3 regions of the Rheinheimera sp. B2H12 genome follow, and region 2 is predicted to be linked to each of the others. Evidence: predicted binding sites of a transcription regulator. Region 2 holds the regulator's gene; each other region holds the start of a gene.
What was found. The regulator sigma-54, encoded in region 2, starts transcription at its own class of promoters, with help from an activator protein. The targets are predictions, from matches to a motif close to TGGCANGNTNCNTGCTT.
Positions count from the first base shown of each region.

Region 1: a site for sigma-54 is predicted at 8,055-8,071, ahead of AC53GJ_RS15095 (PEP-CTERM sorting domain-containing protein). Genes of this name have one in related genera too.
Region 3: a site for sigma-54 is predicted at 2,939-2,955, ahead of AC53GJ_RS15840 (PEP-CTERM sorting domain-containing protein). Genes of this name have one in related genera too.

Region 1 is NZ_CM184363.1:3,501,358-3,511,178, forward strand. Features, by position in the region: gene AC53GJ_RS15065 (alpha/beta hydrolase) at 1-588, opposite strand, end outside; gene AC53GJ_RS15070 (DUF1186 domain-containing protein) at 891-1,820, shown strand; gene AC53GJ_RS15075 (TatD family hydrolase) at 1,850-2,677, opposite strand; gene pdxH (pyridoxamine 5'-phosphate oxidase) at 2,668-3,306, opposite strand; gene argS (arginine--tRNA ligase) at 3,438-5,177, opposite strand; gene prfC (peptide chain release factor 3) at 5,181-6,788, opposite strand; gene AC53GJ_RS15095 (PEP-CTERM sorting domain-containing protein) at 7,078-8,007, opposite strand; gene rimI (ribosomal protein S18-alanine N-acetyltransferase) at 8,258-8,710, opposite strand; gene AC53GJ_RS15105 (hypothetical protein) at 8,676-9,143, opposite strand; tRNA gene AC53GJ_RS15110 (tRNA-Trp) at 9,170-9,246, opposite strand; gene AC53GJ_RS15115 (response regulator) at 9,586-9,821, shown strand, end outside.
Region 2 is NZ_CM184363.1:581,066-590,886, forward strand. Features, by position in the region: gene AC53GJ_RS02550 (monovalent cation/H+ antiporter subunit A) at 1-2,015, shown strand, start outside; gene AC53GJ_RS02555 (Na+/H+ antiporter subunit C) at 2,015-2,374, shown strand; gene AC53GJ_RS02560 (monovalent cation/H+ antiporter subunit D) at 2,374-3,864, shown strand; gene AC53GJ_RS02565 (Na+/H+ antiporter subunit E) at 3,861-4,382, shown strand; gene AC53GJ_RS02570 (K+/H+ antiporter subunit F) at 4,382-4,651, shown strand; gene AC53GJ_RS02575 (Na+/H+ antiporter subunit G) at 4,661-5,011, shown strand; gene AC53GJ_RS02580 (HPr family phosphocarrier protein) at 5,013-5,288, opposite strand; gene rapZ (RNase adapter RapZ) at 5,278-6,135, opposite strand; gene ptsN (PTS IIA-like nitrogen regulatory protein PtsN) at 6,132-6,602, opposite strand; gene hpf (ribosome hibernation promoting factor) at 6,613-6,900, opposite strand; gene AC53GJ_RS02600 (RNA polymerase factor sigma-54) at 6,926-8,413, opposite strand; gene lptB (LPS export ABC transporter ATP-binding protein) at 8,461-9,186, opposite strand; gene lptA (lipopolysaccharide transport periplasmic protein LptA) at 9,188-9,676, opposite strand; gene lptC (LPS export ABC transporter periplasmic protein LptC) at 9,666-9,821, opposite strand, start outside.
Region 3 is NZ_CM184363.1:3,687,844-3,697,664, forward strand. Features, by position in the region: gene pyrG (CTP synthase) at 1-78, opposite strand, end outside; gene AC53GJ_RS15835 (penicillin acylase family protein) at 319-2,805, shown strand; gene AC53GJ_RS15840 (PEP-CTERM sorting domain-containing protein) at 2,998-3,981, shown strand; gene AC53GJ_RS15845 (glycosyltransferase) at 3,992-5,224, opposite strand; gene mazG (nucleoside triphosphate pyrophosphohydrolase) at 5,330-6,109, opposite strand; gene relA (GTP diphosphokinase) at 6,180-8,372, opposite strand; gene rlmD (23S rRNA (uracil(1939)-C(5))-methyltransferase RlmD) at 8,375-9,706, opposite strand.

The sequences.
Region 1 (9,821 bases), 2.3 Mb from region 2:
CAGCGCAGTTTCGGCGACTGCGAGCAGTTGCTGATGATCCCAGTACAAGGATGGACTGATTGCTATCACACCATCGAATAAACCCGGACTTTTTACCAAGGCATTGATAGCAAATTGGCCGCCATGCGATGTGCCTGCTAAAGCCTGGTAAGCGGATGTACGATACCGGCTTTTGATCAGTGGGATCACCTCTTGTTCAACATGACGAAGAAAAAGATCCGCCCCGGTCAGGCTGCCAGCTTGCAGGTTTTTTTGTTCAGTTAAAGCCAATTCAGCAGTACGACTCTGCCTTGGATTGACGATACCCACCACAATCATACTTGGCGCTTGCTCAAACTTTGCTAAAAAATCTATCGCCCCCGCGGTATGCGGGCCCTGGATGTCACCATCCGTGATATACAACACCGGGAACTGCTGGCTGGAGGTGGCATAATCCGCTGGCAGAAAGACCACCAGTTGACGGCTTTGCTTTAATAATTCGCTTTCCAGCGTGACTGTGTCCATATTGCCAAATTTCGTCGCCGCACACAGACTAAAATGCAGCAGCGACAGTAGCAGCAGCGTCAAATTCAACGTTATTTTTTTCATTTTGTTCCTGGTAAGCTGTGTTTATTTAAATTCATCTGCAGCGTCACAACAGACTGGCATGCTCTAGGCCCATATGTGCTGTGTGCTGGTTTTTACAAAAATACGCTTACACCATGGCAAGCTTAGGCTCCAAGTTAACGGCTCCCTATATTAAATTCAATAAAATGTTACTTTCAGCAACTTTGCTGTCCCAAGGCGCTGCATCCGCAGTGCAGTGACGCCTGTGCTGGCAGCTGTTAAACTGTCGGACTTATTTGTGACTGGCCTTGGTAGCCCAAGGCAGCTGACTGGAATTAATTGTGATGACAACCTCTTTATCCTTAGCAGACATCGTATTGCAACTGAGCACCGAACAGCAGGTGTCGGCTGATACTGAACAGTTATTGTTTCCAACTGAAGCCTTGCTGGCGGCCAAACACCAGTGGACTGAATTCTGGCCCTGTATCAGCGCCCTGATGCTGCGGATGCAGGCCGAAGAAGAGCTGACGGATGAAGAGTATCAACTGCTGTTTTATGGCGTGATGCTGCTGGTTGATCTGGCTGATATGACGAAGGCTGAGGCTTTTTTCCAGTGGGTGAATACCTCAGATGAGCTTGGCTCAGATCTGGAATACACCCTGGGTGATGCCATGACTGAAGATCTGGCAACCATGTTGTATATTCTGGCGGCAGGCCAGCAGGCGCCATTGTACCAACTGCTGCTGAGTGACAAAGCCGGTATTTATGTCAAAGCAGCGGCGCTGACGGCGTTATTTGCCCAGTTGGAACTGGCAGAGCAACAACAGCAACAAATTGACCAAGACAGTCTCACCAGGGTACTGCAACAAGCAATCACTATCGCGGCCAAACGGCAACAAAAGTTTGTCTTGGCCGAAATCGCCATCTGGTGTATCACTTTTGGTTTGGAACAATTCAAAGCCCAGTTTCAGGTACTGCTGCGGCAAAATAAAGTAGATACCGAAAGCATCCGTAGCCGTGAAATCAACCGCTGGCAGTTGGCTGGGAGCCAGAAACCGCTGGCTGCAGCTTTGGTCAGGACCAGCTTTGATGTGATGGCATTACAGCAATGGGTTGCTTTTCAGCCGCCAGCAGAGCTTGATGCGGACGCGTCCCTAACACTGTTAGACGAACAAGCTGCCATAGAGATCATCAGGACTAAAGTGCTGGCCGGTCGTAATGACGCTTGTCCTTGTGGCAGTGGTAAAAAATATAAAAAATGCTGTTTAAACTAGCGGATCATTGCGGCTATTGACCAAGCAGGTCACTGCATTTCATCGCCCAGCACTTGCACTGTATTACGCCATAACTGCTGGGCTATTTCAGCCGGTGATTCTGATCGCAATTGACAAAAAGCGGCAAAGACAAGGCTGAGCTGGGCTGGGGTATTCACCTGGCCCTGAAAGCCAGCCAGCGGCATGGCTGGGGCATCGGTTTCCAACACAAAAGCACTCAAAGGCAATTGCCGCACCGCTTGCTGGGTTTTGCCTGAGCGCTGATAAGTGATAGTCCCGCCGATACCCAGCTTAAAACCCAGCTTGACAAACTCCCTGCCCTGCTCAGGACTACCGGAAAAGGCATGTAAAATACCGCCCTGCACAAATTGCTGTTGCTTTAGCTCAGCAAGTAACTGCACCATGGATTTTCGATGATGCAAAATCAGCGGCTTATCAAAGCGTTTGGCCAGTGCCAGCTGGGCACTAAATAGCTGTTGTTGCTGACTAAAACTGCTGCTGTCGATGGCAAAATCCAGCCCGATTTCACCGACGGCACTGATCAAAGCCCCATGCTGCTGCAACTGCTGCGCTAACAGCTCAATCACCGCCAGTGATTGTTTGGCGGCCCACCAAGGATGAATACCCAGCGCAATTCGAAACTGCGGCTGGTGTTGCCGCCAATGCAGCAGGTTCGGCCAGTACTCAGGCGCGACTGCCGGGATCAGGCAACGACTGATCCCAACAGCTTGCGCCTGTTGCCAATGCAGTTGCCAGTTATCCACCAGCTCAGGCAAATCCAGATGACAGTGGCTGTCATAGAGTCCGCTTAAGCCGTCTTCTATCACAGCAACCGCTTTAGCATCAGTTATGGACACAAGCGTTCAATAGTCCAGTTGCCATCGGCTTGCAACCGGTAGATAAAACGATCATGTAACCGATGTTCACCGCCCTGCCAGAATTCAATGGCATGCGGCTTGATCTGAAAACCGCCCCAGAACGAGGGCACCGGAATTTCACCATGCTCAAATTTATGTTTAATTTCAGCAAATTTTTGCAGCAAAGCCTGGCGCGTTGACACAGGCCGACTTTGCTCGGATGCCCAGGCCGCCAACTGACTTTCTTTCGGCCGTGACATAAAATACTTCATCACATGGCTGACCGGCAGTTCAGTGGCGGTGCCGTAGACGATGACCTGCCGTTCCAGTGGATGCCAGGGAAAATGCAGACAAACCTTAGGGTTGCCAGCCAGTTCCCGTGCTTTGCGACTGCCAAGGTTGGTATAAAATACAAAACCAGCTGGCCCGACGTCTTTTAATAACACTAAGCGCTGGGATGGCTGTCCTTCGGCATCGACAGTAGCGACACACATGGCGGTTGGATCCGGCAACTCGGCGGCGATGGCATCTCGTAGCCAGCTTTCAAACTGCGTGATGGGATCAGCGGTTAATTTGTCCAGATCCAGCTTGTCTTGGACATAACTGCGGCGAATATCGTCAATTTTCATCAGTTGCTCCGAACTTGTGGCGCTTTATTTTTACAGCGTTTGGTCTTTGAAACGCTTGCTCTGCATCAGGCTTAGCATATAAGGCACAGTGCTGTGCTTAGCAAAAAAGCGCCGAAGCGCTTTTTTTCAGGTTACATCCGTTCCATCACTTCAATGCCGAGCAGGTCAAGTCCCTGCGCCAGCAAGCGTGACACGCCAATGCTCAGCATTAAACGACTGTCGCGCACGGCAGGATCAGTACCTTCTTTTAAAATCGGACAGGCTTCATAGAAGGTCATATATAAACTAGCCAGTTCGTATAAGTAGTTACACAGCAAATTCGGCTGCGCATCTTTCATCACTTGCTGCAAGGTTTCTTCAAATTGCAGCGTTTTCAGCGCCAGTTGTTTTTCCTGCACTTCGGTCAGCACTAAAGTGGCATTAAAATCAGCCGCCACTTCTGCCCGGCGTAAAATACTGCGCACCCGGGTGTAAGCGTATTGCAGATAAGGCGCGGTCGCGCCTTCAAAACTTAACATTGAATCCCAGCAAAAAATGTAATCCGAGGTGCGGTTTTTCGACAGATCGGCAAATTTCACTGCACCAATACCGACTTTTCGTGCCACTTCAGCGATTTCATCGGCAGACAGCTCAGTCGATTTTTGCTCAACCACAGCTTTGGCTCTGACCACTGCTTCTGCCAGCAATTCGGCCAGTTTCACCGTGCCGCCGGTACGGGTTTTAAAGGGCTTGCCATCTTCCCCCATCATGGTGCCGAACGGGCAATGTTCGTAGCCAGTTTCAGCGCGTAATAAACCGGCTTTACGTGCCACCAGTTCTACTTGTTTAAAGTGCAGTGCCTGACGGGCATCGGTGAAAATGATGATCCGATCCACCTTAAGATCCAGACTGCGGTACTGACAGGCCGCTAAGTCAGTGGTGGCATATAAAAAACCGCCGCCGGTTTTCTGGATAATAAAAGGCGATGGATTGCCTTCTTTGTCGGCTAATTCTTGTAAAAACACCACCAGCGCGCCCTGGTCTTCCACCGCCAGCCCACTGTCTTTGAGGGCATCAACTATCGGCTGCAACATTGGGTTATAAGCCGATTCCGGTTTGATATGCTCGTGCCCCAGCGTCACATTCAGCGTGCGATAGACTTCTTCGCTGTGCTTGACCGAGGTGTCGATAAATAGCTGCCATAGTTTCTGGCAGTGGCTATCACCACTTTGCAGTTTCACCACGTAATCCCGTGATTTGTCAGCAAAACCGGCTTCGTCATCAAAACGCTTTTTCGCTTCGCGGTAAAAGTCTTCCAGATCAGCCAGCGCTACCGCTTCTAAATCAACCCCAGCCGCCAGCTTGTCTTCTAAATGGGCGATTAGCATGCCAAATTGCGTGCCCCAGTCGCCCATATGGTTTTGCCGGATCACCTCATCACCCCAGAATTCCAGGGCGCGCACCACGGCATCGCCAATAATGGTGGAACGCAGGTGACCGACGTGCATTTCTTTGGCTAAGTTCGGTGCTGAATAATCCACCACCACTTTCTGTGGTGCGGTATTGGCGCTGACACCTAACCGGCTATCCAATAAGGCCGGTTGCAATTGTGTGGCTAACCAGTCTTTGCGCAGCGTCACGTTAATAAAGCCAGGACCGGCAATCTCAACCTTTTCCGCCAGCTCCGTCAGGTCAAGTTGCTGCAGCAACTGCTCTGCTAAAGCCCGTGGATTGGTTTTTAATAATTTCGCCGCCGCCATAGCGCCATTGATTTGATAATCGCCAAATTCCAGTTTGGTACTTTGCGTCACAGCGGTATTGGTGTCGGCCGGTAAACCAACCGCAATCATGGCGGCTTTGGTTTTGTCAGACAGTAATTGCTTGATATTCATAAATTATTTGCCCTTACTCGCGAAAGTTTGTTCACGAGTTTTATGGAATTTCATTTTTGGATAACGTTCCATTGCCAGATTTAAGTTCACCATGGTCGGTGCTAAATAACTTAAATTGTCGCCGCCATCCAGCGCCAGGTTGGTGCTGGCTTTGTTTTTAAATTCGTCCAGCGCCTTGCCATCGTCGGAATAAACCCAGCGTGCGGTGGTGACGTTGACACTTTCGTAAATCGCATCGACGTTATATTCAGATTTTAACCGGTGTACCACCACGTCAAACTGCAGAATACCGACGGCTCCGACGATTAAATCGTTGTTATCCAGCGGCCGGAACACCTGCACCGCGCCTTCTTCCGATAACTGGACCAGACCTTTCAGTAACTGCTTTTGTTTCAGTGGGTCACGCAGCCGGATGCGACGGAATAATTCTGGCGCAAAGTTTGGGATACCGGTAAAAGAGAATTTCTCGCCGGCTGTGAAGGTATCCCCAATCTGAATAGTGCCATGGTTATGTAAACCAATGATATCGCCAGGATAAGCTTCTTCAACGTGCTCGCGATCACCGGCCAGGAATGTCAGCGCCTGTGGCACCAGCATATCTTTGCCAATCCGGACATGATGCATTTTCATGCCTTTTTCGTATTTGCCTGAGCAGATGCGCAAAAACGCCACCCGGTCGCGGTGTTTCGGGTCCATATTGGCCTGGATTTTAAACACAAAACCAGAAAAACCCGTTTCGGTCGGTTCGACAGTGCGATCAGTGGTACCACGGTGTTGCGGTTTTGGCGCCCAGTCGGTCAGACCATCCAGCATATGGTCAACACCAAAGTTGCCTAAAGCGGTGCCAAAAAATACTGGCGTCAGTTCACCTTTTAAGAACAACTCTTGGTCAAACTCATGGCTGGCACCTTTGACCAGTTCCATTTGTTCACGTAAATCAGCGGCATAATAACCAATACGGGCATCAAGCTCTGGATTGTTGATGCCTTTGATCACATCCAGTTCCTGGATGGTATGACCCAAACCAGATTTATAAAAAATCACTTCATCGCGCAGAATGTGATAAACACCTTTAAATTCTTTGCCCGAAGCAATAGGCCAAGTGATAGGTGCGCAAGCGATTTTCAACACGCTTTCAACTTCATCAAGCAAATCAATTGGATCACGAATGTCGCGGTCCATTTTGTTCATAAAAGTGATAATGGGCGTGTCGCGTAACCGCGTGACTTCCATCAACTTGATGGTGCGATCTTCAACCCCTTTCGCGCCGTCGATCACCATCAGACAAGAATCCACCGCCGTCAGCGTGCGGTAAGTATCTTCCGAGAAGTCTTCGTGACCTGGCGTATCTAATAAATTCACCAGACAATCGGCATAAGGAAACTGCATCACAGAAGTGGTCACCGAGATGCCCCGTTCTTTTTCCATTTCCATCCAGTCAGAGGTGGCATATTGCCCTGACTTTTTGCCTTTGACCGTACCGGCTTTTTGAATTAATTGACCAAATAACAATACTTTTTCGGTGATGGTGGTTTTACCGGCATCAGGGTGAGAGATAATCGCAAAAGTGCGCCGTTTATTCACTTCTTGAAGAAATTCTGCAGAGGCCATGCGTGTTTGGATCCAATAATTTAACGCCGCCTGAGTGGTTGCAACCACAGACGCAGCGGGAGTCGTTCAAAATGGCGGCGATTATAGCAGGAAGCAGGCTGCTGGCACAGCGCTTCATGCAATGCAAACAGGCAAAATATGTCAACAGCAAGGGACTCATTTCGACTGGTGGCCGGCGGGTTTGCCTTGCTGCCACAGCAACAGGCTGTTAAGGTGCGAAAGGTGTGAAGTCCGTTAAAGGAGATAACAGCTGTCTATCTCCCCACAGTGTTGCTATTAAAGCGGATGCTTAGGCTTGTGCTTTACGGCGAAACACCAGTCCCACCAAACCCAGACCTAACAGGGCCAGGCCAGTTGGTTCAGGTACATCATTGACCTGGAATGATAAACGGCCGCTGTGTGCTGCTTTTTCAAAGATAAACTGCTGGTTGACATCGTCATAATCAAAGTTGGCCGGTAACGCCTGAGTGTTCTGGTCAATTTTGAAGTTAAAAGCCGATTTTTTACCTTTGCCATTCATTTCATTGTAAATATCCAGAAATGAGCGCGAGTTATTGCCTTGTTGCATACCAAATAAATCACCGGCAAATCTGCCATTAATGGTATCTGTCAGGTTAAAGTTATCCAGATAACCATTCACTAAGGTCCCATTGCCAATATCGCCACCACTGGTCACCGTCATATCAAACATCCGGATCAAGCAGCTGTTATCGTTGCGATTCCGGCATTCAGCTTTGGTATTGGTGATGTATAACGAAACAGTGCCGCCGGTCCAGTTGATCAGATTAAAATTCACCACTGAACCTGTCAGATTGTTAAAACCTAACGTCATCTGCCAGCCACCAGTGTTATAACCATTACTACTTGGGCCATCATTGTCGGTGTCGCCACCGGCTTGAGAAGGTAACAAAGCGGTAAAAAAATTGCTGTTAAAATCGCGGTTAAAATCAAAACCACCACTCGGATTTTGACCACTGACACCACCGGTGGACATCACCTTATCACCCGCATTCAGTTGTCGGTTTCCATCCACATCCTTGACCACTGAATAAGAGTTATAAGCAAACTGCATTTCGGTAAACCAGCCGGTAGAATTGGTTGAACCGACATAATTACTGTTACCACCATAATCGGCACCAACATTAATATGGATCGGATCAGCCAGCACTGGCGCGGCCATGACTAAAGTACTCAGTACAGCTAAAGTTTTAAGTTGCATCTCTACCCTCCTGGAAATGTATGCGCTTACTAAAACTGTACCGAACTAAGCAAAAATCGAACCACATAATTAACACAATGTTTAATATGAATTTTTATTGTTGCGTTAATTCTAATATGAAAAAAAACTGACAGAAAAACCAAGTTAGGTGACTATTGTAATGGTTATGTTGGAAAATTTATTGACAATGGGGACAGCGATGGCAGGATCCAGCGTGTCAGGCAACACAAAAATCGCTGTACAGCTGATTTTATCCCATCCGCAGGGGTAAACCCATCAAAATCGCATCTTCATGGCCTGTCGCCGTCGGATAATAGTTGGCTCTTTTGGCAGTCTGATGAAAGCCCTCACTCTGATACAACCGGATAGCTTTCTGATTAGATTCACGCACTTCCAGCCAGCAGTCCAGTGCAGCTAACTGATCCGACTGTTGAATAAAATGCTGCAGTAACAATCGGCCAAAGCCCTGACCTTGCGCCGACGGCAACACTGCTAAATCAAACAGACTGGCTTCTCCCGCGATAAACTGACCGATATAAAAGCCGAGCAATTTACTTTCTTGTTGTAACACAAAATTAAAATAACGCTCACCGAAACAGCTTTCAAACAGCGCCTGACTCCACGGATGGCTGGTGGCCTGTTGTTCTATGTCTAGCATCGCGGCGATATCAGCTGGTGTGGCTGGACGAATGATCACTGACATCAGGCATATCCTGTCGTTGAATGAATTGCTGCCAAAGTTGCTTTTTATAAAAACTGTGACAAAGTGCCGCCAGCTCAGGAGTCTGTAACAGCTCGCCCTGCCACTGACTGCGCTGAAACTGCGCCGAAGCTTGCCATTGTGCCCTTGGATACTCGGTCTGCAGCAACAATAGAATATCCTGCGTTAATTGCCGCAACAAAGGATCCGGCAGTGACTGGCTGCTTGCTGCAGTCAGCATCATGCCTGGCGGCGCATTGCTTGCTGTGATCGGCACAATAACCTCTGCGGTCAGCTCAGATGTTGCGGCAATGTGCTGCGAGTCAGTTTGTGCTGGTGTTGCCGCTGGTGCCAGCGCAACAGTAGAAAAACTAGCATGTAGCTGATAAGGCTGGATCTTAAGAAGTTGCAACAATTGTTGCTGATCTGGATTCATCTTGTGCTTTTCATCTGAGTGAAAAGTGGCAGGGGCAGAGGGATTCGAACCCCCAACCATCGGTTTTGGAGACCGCTGTTCTACCAATTGGAACTATGCCCCTAGCGTTGGAGTCGCCATTATACAAAAGCAAACTCAAAGGTAAAGCAAAAAACACGGCACAATCAATCAACTGCGCACAAAAGCAGCATTCAGCTTCATTTTCAGCCATTTCCCACCCGTTATTCTGTTCAAGTCGGTCCGCAACAGCGGCCTTCTGCGGTGACTGCCGCTATTTTTATGACAAAACAGCCAGTGCCAGGCTAAAAATTTGCTAATATAGCATCTGTTTCAGCACCAATACGATAACCCCGGCAGTGAACGCTGGCGGTCAAACTTGCAAGTCGGTGCAGACAAAGCTAAAACTTTTATCGAACATGGAAAAAGACCAAAGGATCCGGCAATGAAGAATTCAGATTGTTCTGTACTGATTATTGATGACGTGACTTCAGTTCGTGAGTATCTGCGTCAAACCCTGATGCTGTTAGGCATTGATAAAGTGAGTGAAGCTTCGGATGGCAGTCATGGCATTCGTAGCTACAGCCAGTTACAGCAAGATGTGGTATTTCTGGATATTGAGCTGCCGGACTGCGACGGAAAAAATTTGCTGAAGCAACTCAAAGACATTAACCCAAGTGC
Region 2 (9,821 bases):
ACCCGGTGCTGGCCGGCACTGACTTATGGTTTGTGATTGTCAGTTTAACCGGACTTGCCACTTTATTGGTTGGTGCTTATTTTGCCCTGTTTCAGCATGATGTGAAAGGCTTGCTGGCCTATTCTACGATTTCACATCTGGGCCTGATCACCTTGTTATTAGGGTTGGACACTGATTTAGCTGCCGTCGCCGCTATTTTCCATGTGATGAACCATGCCATTTTTAAAGCCTCACTATTTATGGCGGCCGGTATTATTGACCATGAAACCGGCTCAAGAGACATGCGAAAAATTAATGGCTTGTGGAAATATATGCCGGTGACGGCAACGCTGGCTATGGTCGCTTCGGCTTCGATGGCCGGGGTGCCGCTGTTGAATGGTTTCTTATCAAAAGAAATGTTTTTCACTGAAACCCTGCATCAGGGCGTACTTGGTTCGTTAAGTTGGCTGATCCCGTTATTGGCGACAGTGGCGGCAGTTTTTGCGGTGGCTTACTCGGCGCGTTTTATCCATGACGTGTTTTTTAATGGTGAATCCGTTGGGCTGAGTAAAACGCCACACGAGCCACCCCGTTATATGCGGGTGCCGATGGAAATCCTGGTCGCCATTTGTATTCTGGTCGGGGTATTCCCGCAGTTTGTGGCTGGTGATTTATTACAGCAAGCCGCCCGTGCCGTTTTGGCAGGTCAGGTCCCTGTATATAGTCTGGCAATTTGGCATGGCTTTAATCTGCCATTGCTGATGAGTGTGATTGCCTTGATCGGCGGTATTTTGCTGTATATCAATCGTAAAGCCTTGTTTTTATTTCAGGCCGGTTTTGTGCAGCAGGGTGCTATCTATCGATTTGAAGCTGTGATGCAACGATTAGTACACCGTTGCCGCTTTTGGCTGGAACAGGTTGAAGCCGGTGGTTTTCAGCGTTATGCCTTGTGGGTGCTACTGGCAGTCTTGCTGCTGGCTGGTGCGCCGCTGTTGGAGCTGACCAGTTTGACCGGTGCCAGAGCCGCGCTGCCACTGGATCCGCTGGTGTTCGCTGGGGCTGTGGTTATGATGATCACGGCCATTGCCACTGTGTTGCTGATGCGGCAGCGGTTATTGGCACTGGTGATGATCTCTGTGGTTGGCTTGATGGTGAGCTTGGCATTTGTCCGTTTTTCCGCACCTGATTTGGCGTTGACGCAATTATCGGTGGAAGTCGTGACCGTGGTGCTGCTGATGTTGGCGCTGTATTTCCTGCCGCATAAGTCAGTAAAAGAATCATCGCCAGGCAAAGTGATCTGGCACCTAGTACTGGCGGCGGCTGTTGGTGTTGTGGTTGGCAGTCTTGCTTATGGCATGATGACACAGCAAGCCAACTCTATTGCTGGCTACTTCTTGGCAAATGCCAAAACCGGTGGTGGTGGGACCAATGTGGTGAATGTCATTCTGGTTGATTTTCGTGGCTTTGATACGCTGGGCGAGATTACCGTGCTGGGGATTGCCGCGCTTGGCATCTTTAAATTACTGACCGGTATCCCACGATTTATGGCTGGTGCAGATGGTGAAGGCCGGCGCTGGACGGCTGATCGGCATCCGTTACTATTGGCTGTGGTTTCCCAGGCGTTATTGCCGCTGGCCTTGCTGGTGTCGGTGTATATTTTCTTCCGCGGTCATAACCTGCCCGGAGGTGGTTTTGTGGCAGGTCTGATCACTGCTGTCGCGATGATTTTACAGTATGTCGCTCAGGGCGTGGATTGGGTCAAACCCAGATTACGGCTGGAGTACTCCAGTCTGATTGCGGCTGGCATTTTGCTGGCCACCGCCACCGGCGTAGCCAGTTGGTTGTTTGACCGGCCTTTCCTGACCTCCTGGTTTGATTATTTTACTATCCCGTTGTTGGGCGAAATTGAATTGGCCAGTGCTATTGCCTTTGACTTAGGGGTGTACCTAACCGTCGTTGGTGCCACATTGCTGATCCTGGCCAATCTTGGCAAGCTGACGACCCGTTACCGTCCCGTGCATAAGGAGCAAGCTTGATGGAATTATTGATGGCTGTGGTGATAGGTGTGTTAACCATGTGTGGGGTGATGATGATCCTGCGCGCCAGAACTTTTGCTGTGATGCTGGGACTGACGATGCTGTCTTATGCGGTGAATTTATTTATTTTTACCAGTGGTGGTTTAACCGCCGGGCAGGGCGCAGTGCTGGGGCAAACGGCACAATATACCGATCCTTTACCACAAGCGCTGGTGTTGACCGCTATTGTGATTGGTTTTGCCATGACGGCTTTTCTGGTGGTACTGGCGATTCGTGCCCGGGCTGAGCTTGGGAATGATCATGTGGATGGTGCTGAGTTAAAAGCAGCGCAGTCACTGCCGAAAAAGCGGGGGCGCTAATGCAACATGCTGTAATTTTACCCATTTTAATTCCTTTGATTGTTGGTGCGCTGTTATTACTGCCTCCTTTGCAACAGTCAGCACAAAGCAGACGCTGGCTCAGTGGTGTTGGTATTGCACTGTTGTTAGCTGTATGCGGTTGGAATCTTAGCCACAGTAGCGATGGTATTAGTCAGTATTATTTGTTAGGGAACTGGCCGGCACCTTTTGGTATTGTGCTGTTGCTTGACCAGATTTCAGCGTTGTTTGTGGCGCTGACCGCAGTGTTGGCTGCCGGTGCATTTATCTACAGTTGTGCCGGTGAAGACGAGCGTGGTGCGTATTTTCAGTCGTTATTGCAGTTTTTGCTGATGGGGATTAATGGGGCATTTCTGACGGCGGATTTATTTAATTTATTCGTCTTTTTTGAAGTGCTGCTGATTTCTTCTTATGGCTTGCTGTTGCACGGTGGTGGCAAGTTACGCACCAAAGCTGGTCTGCATTATGTGTTATTGAATCTGTTGGGATCGGCCATATTTCTGCTGGCGCTGGCATTGCTATACGGCGTGACCGGCAGTCTGAATATGCAGGATATTGCAGTTCGAATCACTGAGTTATCTGCGCAGCAGTTACTGTTATTAAAATCTGCCGCCGCTTTGTTATTGATTGTATTTGGCTTAAAGGCGGCCATTCTGCCATTACATTTCTGGCTGCCGTCCGCCTATGCGGCAGCGTCACCCGCTGTGGCTGCTTTATTTGCCGTGATGACAAAAATTGGTGTCTATTGTCTGTTGCGGGTATTCCATACTTTGTTTGCAACGGATGCCAGCCTGCTAACCGACTTTATCCAGCCGCTGTTGTGGTGGACCGGCTTGCTGACACTGGCACTGGCTGCGGTTGGTGTGGTTGCAGCCCAGAGCCTGAAACGACTGGTGGCTTATCTGGTGTTGTTATCGGTTGGCACTATGGTGACCGTGTTGTCGATAGGCACAGTGGCTGCTGTGGCGGCTGTGTTGTATTACAGCATCCATTCGACCCTGATTGCGGCTACGTTGTTTTTACTGGTGGATTATCTGTCTCAGCAACGTGGTACCGTGGCGGACCGGTTGGTTTCAGCCAGACCCCTAGCGAATCCGCTGTTGATTGGCGGTTTGTTTTTTCTTTGCGCTATCACAGTGATTGGTATGCCACCTCTATCTGGTTTTGTCGGGAAAATCTGGTTGTTGCAGGCAGCGACTGAGGGGACGCAGCGGTTCGGTTTATGGTTCACTTTGCTTGGCAGCAGCTTGTTCGTGCTGATTGCGCTGAGTCGGGCCGGCAGCACTGTGTTCTGGCGGGTCAGTCAACAACCGGCATTACCGGCACATGCATCAGGCAGGCAACTGGGCGCTATTGTGCTGTTATTGCTGAGCAGCCTGTTACTGGTAGTGCTGGCGGCACCTGTGATGCAATTTTGCCTGGATGCCGCCCTGCAGTTGCAGGCCAATGACGTCACTGGAGGTCAGGCATGACAGCTTTACTGCAGCGTATTTTTCCAAGTCCAACCCGCAGCCTGTTGTTGTTTGTGGTCTGGTTGTTGCTAAACAATAGTGTGGCTCCTGTGCATCTGGTCGCGGCCTTGCTGTTAGCTGCACTGATCCCATTACTGACAGCTGGTTTTCGTGATCCGCAACCACGGATCAAAAAACCTGGGCTGGCCATTGTGTATGTATTAAGGGTGTTGCTGGATATTGTGGTGGCAAATTTGCAGGTGATCCGGTTGGTGCTTGGACCCAATCAGCGGTTAAAGCCTGGTTTTGTGCTGATCCCGCTGCAACTGACCGAATCCTTGCCGCTGACCATTTTGGCAGGCACTGTGTCATTAACACCTGGCACCGTCAGTGCGGAAATTCTGCCATATGAACATGAATTAACCACCGCTGCGACCCAGCGTTTTTTACTGGTGCATGTGCTGGATTTACAGGATGAAGCAGCCTTGATCCAGAGTATCCAGCAACGTTACGAAGCACCTTTACGGGAGATGTTCTGATGCTGCACACTGTGTTGATTGTGGCCATGCTCCTGATAGGGCTGGCGTTACTGTTAAATTTGTTGGCGTTACTGCGCGGTCCCTCGTTACCAGATCGGTTGCTGGCGCTGGATACAATGTATATCAATAGCATTGCGCTGTTGTTGTGTTATGGCATTTATGGCGCTAGTCAGCTGCATTTTGAAGCAGCGCTGTTGATCGCCATGCTGGGCTTTGTCAGTACAGTCGCAGTCTGTAAGTTTATGTTGCGCGGCGATATTATCGAATAGAGGGCTGAAATGAGTATACTGGAGTGGATAGTGGCAGTGCTGGTGATCCTTGGCGCTTTGTTTGTATTACTAGGCTCGGTCGCGCTGGTGAAATTACCCGATTTTTATACACGGCTGCATGGCCCGACCAAAGCAACCACCCTTGGGCTTGGTAGTTTAGTGCTGGCGTCGCTGTTATTTTTTAATGGCATCCAAGGCGAGCTTAGTCTGCAGCAGTTGCTGATTGCGTTGTTTTTGTTTATTACTGCCCCTGTAACGGCTTATATGCTGATCAAAGCCGGTATTCATCAACAGTTAAAGGCGACTGCAGCCACCAGTCGACAGGAACTGCTGCAGCATCATAAAGCCAAAGCTCAATAACTCAGTTTTCGTCAAAGCCGTTGCTGATCAATTCAACCACGGCTTGCAGCGCGGCTTCTGCTTCGTTGCCGGAGCTGATGACTTCAACATTTTTGCCTTTACTGCTCGCCAGCATCAATAACGCCAATACACTGCTGGCGTCTGCGGTTTTGCCTTCCTGCTGCAGTTCAATTTTAGCGTCTAGCCGCTGACAGAGTTGGGCCAGTTTAGTGGCAGCTCTGGCATGTAAGCCCAGCTGATTGACGATAGTGACGGTTTGTGAACATCTATTTGCCATGGTGTCTGACCAATTCCCGATGCCGGATCTGTACATCTTCTCGCAGCGTCCGGAAACTTGCTGCCAGCGATTCCACAATATACACGGAACGATGCTGACCACCGGTACAACCTATGGCAATGGTCAGATAACTACGGTTATTCCGTTCCAGCTGTGGCAGCCAGGTGGTAATAAAACTATTAATTTGGTGGGTGTATTTTTCAACCACAGCCTGCGACTCCAGGAAGTCGATCACCGGTTGATCCAAGCCGGTCAGAATTTTCAGCTCAGGCACCCAATGTGGGTTGGGCAGAAAGCGGGCATCAAACACATAATCGGCATCCTTGGGGATACCATATTTAAAGCCAAAAGACTCAAACAGGATCACTAACCGGCCGGTTTTCTGACCCAGGATCCGCTCTCTGAGCTGTTCGGTCAGTTGGTGAACGTTCAGCTCAGTGGTATCAATATATAAATCAGCGCGGCTGGAAATAGGGTCCAGCAGTTGTTGCTCACGCTGAATGGCTTCATCCAGCGACATCGCCTGATGTGACAACGGATGTAATCTTCTGGTTTCACTGAATCTTTTGATTAGACTGGTATGGTCTGCATCCAGATATAGAATGGTCAGTTCCACTTTGCGTGGTAAATAAGACAGGATCTCGGTCAGTTCTTCCGGTTCCTGTGGCAGGTTGCGTACATCAATGCTGATAGCAACCCGTTCATATTGTCCCATCACGGCGTTTGCCAAGGTTGGCAATAAATTGACCGGGATGTTATCGACACAATAATAGCCAAGGTCTTCCATCACCCGCAGTGCGACTGATTTACCTGAACCGGATCGTCCGCTGACCACCAGAAGTTTCATTTTCCTGCCGCCATCTCTGAATGGGTTAACAATAACTGATATAAACCGGCATCAGATTCTGCATGCCTGATCTTACGCGTCAAATCTTTCTGACTGAGTAGCCTGGCAATGCCTGCCAGTGTACTGAGATGAGTCTGGCACTGATTTTCCGGGATCAGGATCGCACAGAAAATATCAACCGCCTGATTATCGATAGCATCAAACTGGATCGCATCCTGGCTGACCACAAAGATCAACACCGGGCTGGTGACATCTTTCAATTTGCCATGCGGGATGGCGATACCACCGCCAATACCGGTCGAACCTAGTTTCTCCCGCGCCATCAGCGCTTCAAAAATGCTGGATTCCGGTAATTGCGGCAATTGCTGATGGGCAAGCTCGGCAATATATTCCAGAATGCGTTTTTTACTATTAAAAAGGACCGCACTTTTTGTGCAGTCCTTCGATAACATTGAGCTTAAGTTCATAAGTCCGTAATCAGTGACGAGAAATTTTCTCTTTGTGTTTAATAACTTGTCGATCAAGTTTATCGATCAACTGGTCGATCGCGGCGTACATATTATCATCTTCGCTGATTGCAAACACCTCTCCGCCGTTTAAATGCATTTTGGCTTCGGCAATTTGTTTTAATTTCTCCACATTCAGCACAACATGGACGTTGTTGATGTGGTCAAAATGCCGTTCAAGTTTTGAAAACTTGCTGTCTACATACTCTCTCAGTGCTTCAGTAATTTCAACATGGCGACCAGTTAGATTGATTTGCATAGACATTTCCTTCTTTGATGAGCACTTATAGCAAGCTCTTGCGCTGATTTGACGGCGGAATGTACAGAGACTCACGGTATTTGGCGATGGTCCGCCTTGCTACGTTGATGCCCTGTTCAGAAAGAATTTCTGCCATCCTGCTATCGCTTAACGGCTTTGCAGGATTCTCCGCTGCCACCAATTTTTTAATAAAGGCTCTGATGGCGGTCGACGAACATTCGCCACCACTCTCTGTACTTACATGACTGGAAAAGAAGAACTTAAGTTCAAAAATTCCACGTGGTGTATGCATAAATTTCTGGGTGGTCACCCTGGAAATGGTCGATTCATGCATGCCAACCATCTCAGCGACATCATTCAGCACCATAGGTTTCATCGCTTCTTCGCCATGTTCAAAAAATGCCTGTTGTTGCTGCACTATGCAGTTGGCAACTTTGAGCAGAGTTTCATTCCGACTCTCCAGACTTTTCAGAAACCATTTGGCTTCTTGCAGGTGCGAGCGGATAAACTGGCTGTCCGATGAATTACGGGCATGGCGTGACATCGCCGCGTATTGTTCATTAATTTTAATCTTTGGAAAGGCATCCGGATTTAATTCAACCATCCAGCGGCCTTTGACTTTTTTCACTGATACATCGGGAATGGTGTATTGCTGCTCTTCCCGGATCACATCGGCCCCTGGTCTTGGGTTCAGGCTGTGGATCAGACGCATCACTTCCCGCAAATCATCTTCTTTCAGTTTAGCCACCCGCATCAGAGAACGGAAATCACGATTGGCTAAATATTCACTATGATGACGAATAATATCGCAGGTTTGCGCAAGGAAAGGGGTATCTGGATCAAATTGACGCAATTGCACCAGCAAACATTCCTGAATACTGCGGGCACCCACCCCAATGGGATCAAAAAACTGGATGCGTTTAATCACGGCTTCGACTTCATCAGCTTCCACTTCTGGCATGCCAAGCGAGTCCAGAATGTCTTCAGTGCTGATGGTCAGCAGGCCATTGGCATCGATCGCTTCAATAATAATTTCAGCAATCGCCAGATCGGTATCAGAGAATGGGGTTAAGCGCATTTGCCAACGCAGATAATCCTGCAGGGTTTCAGTGGTCTCGCCCTGAAACACCATGTCTTCGTCACCGTTGTAAGTGCCGGAAACCGGGGCTGCACTGACCATATCGTCCCAGTTGCTGTCGAGTGGTAAGTCTTCTTTGATGTTTTGTTCCGTCATCGCCTCACTGCTGTCAGGGATGTCAGGTTCACTATGTTCATCGTTATTAAAACTGTCAGTCTCAGGATGTTCACGGCGGTCAGAATCAGCCGCAGCGCCGTTGTCATTGAAGTTGGTGTAGTCATCATCAGCTGCTTCGAGCAGCGGGTTTGCATCCAGCGCTTCCTGAATTTCTTGTTGTAATTCAATCGTTGACAATTGCAGTAGCTTAATCGCCTGCTGCAATTGCGGCGTCATGGTCAGCTGCTGTCCAAGCCGGAGTTGTAAAGATGGCTTCATGTACTTCTGGTCACTCCTGACGGCCAGTGAAACTGGCTTTTTGCTAACTATAGCCTGAATTGCTCTCCGAGGTATACATCTCTGACCTGCTGATTGGCTAATACTTCAGCCGGTGAGCCGGAAGCAATCAGTTCTCCATGACTGACAATATAGGCAATTTCACAAACATCAAGGGTTTCCCGGACGTTGTGGTCGGTAATGAGCACCCCAATACCGCGGTCACGCAGGTGCTGGATAATTTTTTTGATATCCAGTACTGAAATGGGGTCAACCCCGGCGAAAGGTTCATCCAGTAAAATAAAGGCCGGATTAGCCGCCAGCGCTCTGGCGATTTCAACCCGGCGTCTTTCACCACCAGACAAACTCATGCCCAGGCTATTGCGGATATGGGTAATGTTAAATTCATCCAGTAACTCATCGGCTTGTTGCTCGCGCTCTATGGCGGATAAGTTTTTCCGGGTTTGCAGAATCGCCATCAGATTATCGTAGACAGTTAATTTGCGGAAAATAGAGCTTTCCTGGGGCAAATAACCAATGCCTTGTCTGGCTCTGGTGTGAATAGGATCAAAGGTAATGTCCTGTTCACCCAGCGTGATAGTGCCTTTGTCCGATGGCACCAGTCCGACAATCATATAAAAAGTGGTGGTTTTGCCGGCACCATTAGGTCCGAGTAAACCGACGATCTGACCGGCATTGACTGCCAGACTGACATCTTTAACGACCTGACGGCCCTTGTAACTTTTGGCCAGATGGGAAGCGACTAGTGTTTTCAAATTATTTTTTCTCAGGTGTGAAAATAGTACTGACACGTTCGTTGTCTTTACCGCTGCTGGCGTTCAGGCTTTGTTTAGCTAAGTCATATTTGATCACAGAGCTGCGGACCAGACTGCCGCTCTGATTAATTTCAGCTTTACCGGTTAATGTCAGGATCCGGCTGGCAAAGTCATAGCGAATTTCGTTCGCCATCGCTTTGATTGGTTTGTCACCTTCCAGTAACTGGGCATATTCTGCCGGCTGACCGGTGGCAATAAACACTTCTTTGCCTTCACCAGCTGAGCGGTCAACTTCGAGCTTGTCTGCTTTGATACTCAGACTGCCCTGGGTGACTAATACATTACCAATATACAGCAGCTTTTTATCTTCGATACTGCCGCCAAAATTATCAGAAGTGACGCTGACAGCCTGGGCAAAATCGCTGTCTTTGGCCAGGCTACTGTAAGCCAGCATACTGAGCAGAAGGGCTAGAAAAATTTTATTTTTCATGACGGTAGACCGTTCCTTTGTGTTGTTTTAACTTAAATTTTTTGCTGGCTAAATCAATACTGACGCCACGTCCGGTGATGGCAAAACCGTCGCCGGTGATCAGCACGCCAGCATTGGTCAGTAATAACTGCTGTTCGAATAAATA
Region 3 (9,821 bases), 2.1 Mb from region 2:
TGCCAGCGATGCTGCGGCAATACCTTTACCTAAAGATGAGACAACCCCACCCGTCACGAAGATGTATCTTGTAGTCATGAGACCCCTGAGGCACGTTGAATTTGGATATCAGATCAAACTGCAATCAATAGCTTAGCTGTGTTTAAACACAGATGCTTCAGACAGATGCAGATTTGATATCAGGACGGGCGGAAAGTATAGCAAAGCTGCCCGTCAGGCTCAATCGAAAGCTTTGGTTAATCTGATTTAAAAAGCAAAAGCTACAGCTGTGCCGGATTATGCTACTTTCAAAGCTCACACCAAAGACATGGAGTCACTATGAAAGTTGCCGTCGTCCTCTTGTTTGGCGTCCTGTTGCTGGGCGGCTGCCTGCAACAACAAGAATTCAGCTCAGGCCATACTGAATTAACCGAGTCGCAGGTCAGTATTACCTATACCGCTTTTGGTATTCCACATATTGAAGCCAAAACCTATAGCGCACTGGGTTATGGCATCGGTTATGTACAGGCCAGCGACAATCTCTGCACCCTGGCCGAGCAGTTATTAAAACTACAGGGTGAAAAATCGCGTTTTTTTGGCGCTGGCAGCCAGCAGAAAAATCTGCTGACCGATTTTGCCTATAAAGCGCTGAATTATCCGCAGCAAGCGCGGCAACTACTCAGTACTTTACCGCTGGATAGTCAATTACTGCTGCAAGGCTTCAGTCGGGGCTGGAATAAACGGCTGGCAGAGTTTGGCAGCCCGGCGGCCTACCCGACACCGTGCCGTGGCATGAGCTGGGTGACTCCTATCACTGCCGAATTACTGCTGGCATTTCAGCTGGATTTAGCCAGTCTGGCCAGCAGTCGTAATTTTTTACCGGCGATGGCAATAGCGGCTCCCCCCTCCGCATCACAACAGTTGGCGACGCCCAACATCAAGATTTCAGCCACTATCGAAGGCATCGGCAGTAATGGTTGGGCACTCGGGCAACAAAAAACGGCCGGTGCCCACAGCATGCTGCTGGCCAATCCGCATTTTCCCTGGGATGGCGAGCTACGTTTTTTTCAGCAACATCTGACTATTCCGGGTGAGCTCGATGTGGCTGGCGTCAGCATGATTGGCATGCCAGCGGTGCTGATTGGTTTTAACCGCCAGCTTGGCTGGACTCATACGGTCTCCCAGGCCAAACGTTTCACTTTGTATCAGTTGGAACTGGATCCGGCCAACCCGCTGCGCTATCGCTATGGCGATGGTTATCGCGACATCAGCGCTCAAACAATGGAGGTTGCCGTGTTACAGGCTGATCAAAGCCTGCAAACGGTGCGTCGTACTTTATACAGCAGCCATTATGGACCTATGCTGGATTTAACCAGCCTGTCACCGGCGCTGGGCTGGAGTCAGCGCAGCGCCATCACCATGCGGGATGCCAATGCCGGTAATGCCAGATTGCTGCCACACTGGCTGGCGCTTGGCAAAGCCAGAAACAAAGCAGAATTTGTGCAGGCTTTTCATCAACAGCAAGGTATTCCCTGGGTCAATACCATCATGGCGGACGCCCAAGGCAATAGTTGGTATGGCGATGGCAGCCAGGTGCCATTGCTGAGTCAAACCGCTGAGCTATATTGGGCTCAGGCGAGCCGCAGTCCGCAGCTGGCGCCGATTTGGCAGGAGGGTGCCGGCAATATTCTGCTGCCAGGCAGCGATCCGGCTTTTGAATGGCAGTTGCATGCGCAAAGTAAAGTACCGGGGTTGGTGCCATTCAGTCTGGCACCGCAGCTGGAGCGCCCTGATTATGTGTTTAATGCCAACAGCAGCCACTGGCTGAGCAATCTGCAAGCTCCGCTGGAAGGCTACAGCCTGGCCTATGGACCTGAACGAACTGAACGCAGCCCACGTACCCGCTACAATGCGTTGCTGATTACGGGCGAGGATAGCCATCAACTGGCGGGCGCTGATGGCAAATTTAATTTTACCGAGCTAAAAGCTGTATTCAGTCAGCAAGGTTCATTGTTTGGCGCTGAACTTCGACTGGCATTGGCGAGTCGTTGCCAGCAATTTCCGCAAATCCAGTACCACGGCACTACAGTTGATTTGACCGCGGCCTGTCAAGCCTTGCAACAATGGGATGGCCTGTATCGCACCGACAGCCGTGGCGCTCATGTGCTGCGCGAATTTTTGCTGGCTTTTCGCCGTAGCAGTGAAGCCAATCTCAGCCCTACTTTATATGCCACGCCTTTTGATCCGACGCATCCAGCCACCACTCCTGCCGGATTAGCGCCTTATACCGCAGCCAGCCCAGAGCAAGATCCGGTGCTGCGGGCGCTGGCAGCAGCAGTGGTCAGATTACAGCAAGCAGGGATTGCACCCAATGCCGCGCTGGCAGACATTCAGTTTCTGCAAAAATCAGCTGCCGCTCCCAAAGTCGCGATGGCTGGTGGCTATTCCTTCGAAGGCTTATTTAATATGGCTGAACGCTTACTTCCCTCGCGCAGTACGGCGGATTTAGCCAATGTCAGCACCGGCGATGCCGTTGTTGACTCGCTATTATCGAGCCAACCCAGCAACACAGGCCCTGACTATGGTTACCGTATCAATTACGGCAGTAGTTTTGTCATGGCGTTGCAATTTACCGCCAACGGACCGAAAGCGGAAATGCTGCATGCGTATGGCCAGTCCCATGATCCGGCGTCACCGCATTTTAACGATTTAACCCTGCTCTTTAGTCGGACTCAGTGGCAACCGATGTTATTTGATCGGGCTGACATTCAGGCAGCTGCGGTACAAGAACTACTGTTAGACACTGCCAGTAGTTCCTCGCCTTAATTTCGCAGCCAGCCGCAGTAAAAACTGCTGGCTGGCGCTTTTTTTGTCAGTTTATCTTACAGTTTTTGTCAGTTTCCTTTTCAGGAGCAACATAACAACATGAAAATTATTAAAATTTTATGAGTTAGCACATTGGCATTATTACTGCTATGTCTGCATTGGTATGTGATTTTGGCTAGAAGGAATTAAATAATGAACAACACCCTCACTCCGCGTAAACTTAGTGTGCTGATTGCAACGCTGTTAGGCGTCAGCCTGCTGCCCGCGCAAGCCACTTTATTGAACTACAACATCCTGACTAACTCCGGTTATAAACACGCGCAGGATGAATCCATCAGCAACGAAAACAACGATCAGTCGCCTGTCAGTAGTTATGTCAGTGATTCGTACTGGTCAAGCGCCACCACTTCGGATGGTGCAGCTGCCGGTAACGATCAAGGCTGGATGTATTCGCGGTCTCGGGGTGAAGGGGCTTATTACCACCATTACTCCAGTGTCACTCAGGTGGTTGATTTACTCAACGACAGCGGCGTGATGCAAAACTACAGTTATGATTTTCGGATTAATTTCGGCTCCCTGACTGCCAGTAATTACGACTTCAGCACCGCCGAAGAGTTTTCAGTGGCGGGTTATATGGTGGATATTCTGCTGAACGGCAGCTCCATCTGGCACAGTATGTATACGCTCACTAACAATCTGGCTGATGGTTTTACCGCCACAGCTTCAGGCACCAATCTGGTCAGTTATACCGATGGCAGTAGCTACGCCAGTTGGGGCGAATATGCCAGTACGCTGAATCTCGGTTTGTTAGGTGCTGGCGACTCGCTGAATCTGTCTTACAGCATCAAAACCTTTGTCAAAGGCAACCATTTACAAGGCTGTGGTGGTGGGCAAGTTCCGACCGCAGTAAATCAACTGCAAAACAGCGATGATACATTCAGCACCAATGCTATCGCAGAAGATTGTTATGGCGATTATGGCTATGGTGGTTATGGTTATTATGGTTTTACCGGCTATTCCTATGCCCAGTTTGGTGATCCAAATGGTTTTAATAGTCAACCAGTTGCTTTTAATGACCAGAATATCCGCATCAGCTCAGTACCTGAACCAGCCCCGCTGTTATTAGCTGGTTTAGGACTGGCCGGTCTGGCATTCCGTCGTCGCCGCCAAAGTTAGTTTCACGCAGTTACAGCAAATCAATGAGGGCATCCCGCATGCCCTCGGTTTGTTCTTGCCGGTCAAAGCCCTGATACATCGCTTTAAATTGCTGTAATTTCGCCACTAACAACTGATCTTGCCGCATCTTAGCGATGAGATCAGGCAGCAGCGACATCGGCGCTTCCCGCATTAAAAAATAAGCCAGATGCTGGCGGCATAACTGCCGCGCCAGTAATAATTGTTCTAATTGTTTTGGTAGTAATAACATGGGTTTACCAGCTAACAACATACCGGCAATAGTGCCATGACCGGCATGACAAATCACCAGATCAGCATCCTGACAAACAGTTTCCAGCCGGATCGGCTGACTGCTCCAGTTCAGACCCGGCCAGGCCGCCATAAAGCTGGCATCGACTTTGGCCAGATGCAGCAACACATCCGCATCCAGCCTGGCAAGTTCAGTCAGTAACTGTGACAACTGCGGATAATCGCGGTGCAGGTAAACAAAAATCCGCATTTGACCATTGCCGCGCCAGACTGGCGTGACACCTTGCCCTAACTCAAAAGCGGGTCCCCAATAGTCGCCATCCTGACGCTGTGGGTAATGGTCAAATTCCGGCAAGGTGGTTAAAAACTGCAGTTCAACCCGGGCAAACAGTTCACTTAACGCAGACAGCTCCGGCCGGCCCGCACCACTGAGCCGGCGGTTACACAACGCCAGCACTTCAGCTTCGGCAGAACTGGCCTCGGCAGTACTTTCCAGCAGATCCGGTAACGGACTTTGCTGCGGCGGAATAAAAAAACCAGTGCCAAGCAGCACTTTTTTCACCCCCGCCAGCTCTGCAGCCAGCAGCGCGGTTGGCGCATAATCCAGCAACATCAGATCGGGCTGTAACTTTTGGATCTGCACAAGCCAGCTGTCGATACGCTCAGAGCAGATGGCTTCATCGGCAAAACCATTGTTATGCAGAATTTCCGCCAGATTGCGGGTGGGCATAAAACGTTTGTGCCGCACAATCGCCGGACATGCCGCCACCAAGACCGCTGCTGGCAATAATGCGCGCGCCGTTTCCGGCTGGCTGACCAGGCAACTGACCCGCCAGCCAGCATCGAGCAAGAGCTGAGCCAGGTGACGAAAGTTCAGCACATGACCATAACCCTGACCTAACTCCCAGCAGTATAACAAATGCGGCACTCTGGCTGGCTCAAATCTGCTCTGCAAAGGACTGATTGTATTCGAAGGGGCTTGGCTATTACTCATCACAGTCTGGCCTGATAGCGTAAAAAGCACAGCATAGCTGTATTACTACGTGACTGACAAATTGCACTCAGCGGGCAGATGATCCCAGGCGCCAACAGCGCCTAGTTAACACTGTTGTTTGGCTTGTTGCCAGGCGGCTTCCATCATGTCCAGACTGGCCTCCCCAACCGGCGTGCTATGCTGCAACAACTGCTCAACCTGGCGAAAGCGCCGTTCAAACTTGGCATTGGCCTGACGTAATACCGCTTCCGGCTCTAAACCATGCTTACGCACCACGTTGACCAAAGCAAACATCAAATCGCCCAGTTCATCGGTCAGCTCCGCCGAGCCAGGCGCAGTTTGTTCAACCTCAAGAATTTCTTCTTTGACTTTTTCCCAGCAGCCATCGACCGAAGGCCAGTCAAAGCCAACACTGGCACAACGTTTTTGTAATTTATAGGCCCGGCTCAGTGCCGGCAGACTGGCCGGCACATTGTCCAGCACACTCGCAAGCCCGGCCGCTTTGCGCTCCTGACTTTTTTGCGCTTCCCACTGTTGCAGTGCGCTCGCTGCATCTGAAGCGCCAGTGTGGTCCGTGGTCCGAAAAATATGCGGATGACGCCGGGTTAGCTTGTCGCAAATGGCTTCGATACAATCGGCAAATTCAAACCGACCTTGTTCAGCCGCCATTTGACTATAAAACACCACCTGAAACAGCAAATCACCCAGCTCATCTTTTAAATCGGCAAAATCGGCCCGCTCAATGGCGTCCGCCACTTCATAAGCCTCTTCAATGGTATAAGGCACAATGCTTTGAAAAGTCTGCGCTTTATCCCAGGGACAGCCAGTTTCTGGATGACGCAAGCTGGCCATAATTGCCAGTAAATCATTGATATTTTTAGACATATAGCATTCCGTTCGAGGAGGGGGCCGGGCTTGTGCGGTACACAAACCCGGCTTTTGGGTGGTTACCCGGCTAATGGGACCTTTTGGCCTCAATCACATCGTCAATCAGACTGACTTTGGTCAGCAATTTATTCAGCGAATCCAGATTATACAGCTCTAAGGTCATATTAATAATGGCGGTCTGCCGCGCAACATCAGAATTACTGCTCATTCTGAGCACATTGGCTTTTTCGTTGGCCAGAATACTGGTGATATCACGTAATAAACCGTTGCGATCATGTGCCACAATCCGGATCGTCACTTCATAGCCAGAGGCATATTGATCACCCCAGGTCGCTTCCACCACCCGCTCCGGATGTTGCTCCTGCAGATTCTTAAACTGATCACAATCATCGCGGTGCACGGCAATACCGCGGCCCTGGGTGATATAACCGACAATGGCATCACCCGGCAATGGCTGACAACAACCGGCCATATGCGTCATCAGGTTACCAACCCCCTGCACCACCACATGGCTTTTGGCAGGCGTCGGCGCCATAGGTTTACTGATCAGCCGTGGATCAATCTCCGGCGGCTCCGCTTTGGCGTATTGGCTTTGAATATAATGCACCACCTGGGTGACTTTAATTTCACCGCCACCAATGCCAACCAGTAACTCTTCCATCGAATTGACATTAAATCTTTGCAGCACTTTCACCGGCTGATCCAGCGTCAGGTTCAGTCTGGATAATTCGGTATCCAGTAAATCTTTGCCGGCGGCATAGTTTTTATCCCGGTCTTGTAAGCGGAACCAATATTGGACTTTAGAACGGGCCCGGCTCGATTTTAAATAACCCAGATTCGGGTTCAGCCAGTCACGACTTGGATTCGGTTCGCGGCCGGTCAGAATTTCCACCTGATCACCGGTTTTTAGCTGATAGGTAAAAGGCACAATCCGGCCGGAAATTTTGGCACCAATACAGCGATGCCCGACATTGGAATGGACATAATAGGCAAAATCCAGCGGCGTGGAGCCGAGGGGTAAATCGACGATATCACCTTTGGGCGTAAAGACGTAGACCCGATCTTCGGTCACCTGATTACGCAGCTCCTCGGCCAGTGACGAATCCACCACTTCTTCCTGCCAGGCCAGAATTTTGCGCAACCAACCGATTTTCTCATCCAGCGCGCCCTCGCGGCCAGCCGGGCCACCTTCCTTGTAGCGCCAATGCGCCGCCACGCCCAGTTCGGCGTCATCATGCATCTGCCGGGTGCGGATCTGAATTTCAATAGGCCGGCCTTGTGGCCCGAGAACCACGGTATGGATCGACTGGTAACCATTTTGCTTGGGCGTGGCGATATAATCGTCAAACTCTTTCGGTAAATGCTGCCATGAGGTATGGACAATACCGAGCACGGCGTAGCAGTCCTGCACTTTTTCAGTCACGATGCGGACAGCGCGGATATCATACAACTGGTCAAACGCCAGATGTTTTTTCTGCATTTTTTTCCAGATACTGAAAATATGCTTAGGCCGGCCATAGACCTCAACCGGCAGGTTCTCGTCTTTCATTCGCTGCCGCACGGCAGCAACAAAATCCTGCATATACTGTTCGCGGCCCAGCCGTTTGTCTTCCAGCAAAGTGGCAATCTGTTTATAAGTTTTTGGATGCAGATAACGAAAGGCTAAATCTTCCAGCTCCCATTTCAGCTGTCCAATGCCGAGCCGGTTGGCCAGTGGGCCAAAAATGGCATTGGTTTGTTTGGCGGCCAGCACCCGAGTTTCTTCATCGGCGTTTTTCACATCCCGCAGATAACAAATTTGCGCCGCCAGTTTAATCACCACAGCCCGGACATCTTCCACCATGGTCAACAACATTTTGCGAAGATTATCCGCTTGTTGTGCGTTCGGTGTCTGGCCTGGTCCCACCGGAATAGTCCGGATCGCTTCCATCTGTTTCACCGCTGCCAGCATCACCAGCACTGGCGGGTCGAACTGATCAGTCAACTCTTCACAGGTTAAAATGGCCGCTTCAATCAACGGAAACAACAAAGCCGCCGTCAGCGCATCTTTGTCCATCCGCAAATCAGCCAGGATTTCCACCATTTCCCAGCCTGTTCTGACCTGGGGACAGGTTTCTTCGGTCAAACCATGCTGCTGCAACCATTGTTCGGCTTCGAGCAAACAGCTAATTTTTTTCTCCGGCAGGCCAAGTGAACTGAGCCAGGCGGTGGTTTCACCCGGATTATATTCAGTGCTGTGCGAATGCCGGACCGTGACCATAACTACTGCCTCGTATGTTGGAATAATGCCATCAGTTCAAGATGACTGGTAAATGGAAACATATCCATCAGACTGATTTTGCAAAGCTGATAGCCTTTATCCAATAACACCTTGGCATCCCGTGCAAAAGTGGTCGGATTACAGGAGACATACAATACCTGTGCCGGTTTCAACCTTGCTATCTCATCAATGGCACCCAGTGCACCGGCACGGGCTGGATCCAGCAATATTTTCTGGTACTGAGGTTGATTCCAGTCAGCTTTGGGCCAGGCTAAATGCAAATCTGCCTGGGCAAACTGCAACTGCTGCAGGCCATTTTGTACCGCATTTTGCCTGGCAGTATCAACCATCGTTTGCACCCCTTCCAAGCCTACCACTTGTGCACCGGCTTGTGCTAATGCCAAACTGAAATTACCAATTCCACAATATAAATCCAGAATTTTTTCATGCTGTTGTGGTGCTAACCAGGCAACGGCCTGCGCCACCATTGCCTGATTCACTTCACTGTTGACCTGAATAAAATCAGTGGGTTGAAAACTCAGCCGCAGACCTGCTGCCAGTTGATAGCCAGGTTGTGGCTGCGCTTCGGACCAAGGCTGCAACTGGTCTGGCTCGGCTTCCCCAAGCCAGTGTGCTGTTGGCCAGGCTTGCTGTAACAACTGTCGATCCGAAGCTGGTAAGGATCGAATATGCCGCACCACCACAAAAGCCTGACCATCGGCATCCAGCACTTCAACATGGGTCACCGCACTTCCCTGCTGCAACTGCGGCAGGGTTTGCTTCAGCACCGCCAGGACTGGCGCAATCACTGGACTCAGCACCATACAATCGGCAACCGGGGTAATTTCTTTACCACCGGCACGGCGAAAACCGACAGTAAACTGGCTGGTTTTTTTCTCAAACCACACACCAATCCGGGCTTTGCGCCGATAGCCGCTGGCATTTGAAACAATCATCGGCTGCCAGGGGATTTGTGTGAGTTTTAACTGATGCTGCAATTGCTGCTCCAGCGCCTGTTGTTTCAACTGACGGGCTTGCTCCGCACCAACATAGTGCAACTGACAACCGCCACAGCTGGCAAAAAAGCGACATGCTGGTGCAATCCGCTCAGGCGCTGGCTGCAATACTTTCACCACCTGGCCTTTTAAATACTGTGCTTTTTGTTCTGTGACTTTAACCCGGACCAGCTCGCCTGGCAAAGCACCTTCGATAAAACAAATTTTGCCCTGATGATAAGCAATACTCTGGGCTTCCTGATCCCAGCGCTGCACGGTCAACTCCAGCTGCGGCATAGTTGCTGCGGTCTTAGCTTTTGATTTATAAATAGTTACCATAAAAATTCCGGCCTTGCCTGCCTGCTCAGTCCCTGATCAAAGCCAGGTCCGGCGGTAGGTTTTTTGTTGTGCTTATGTCATGATGGCGCTTTGACTGACCATTGTAGCAAGCAGC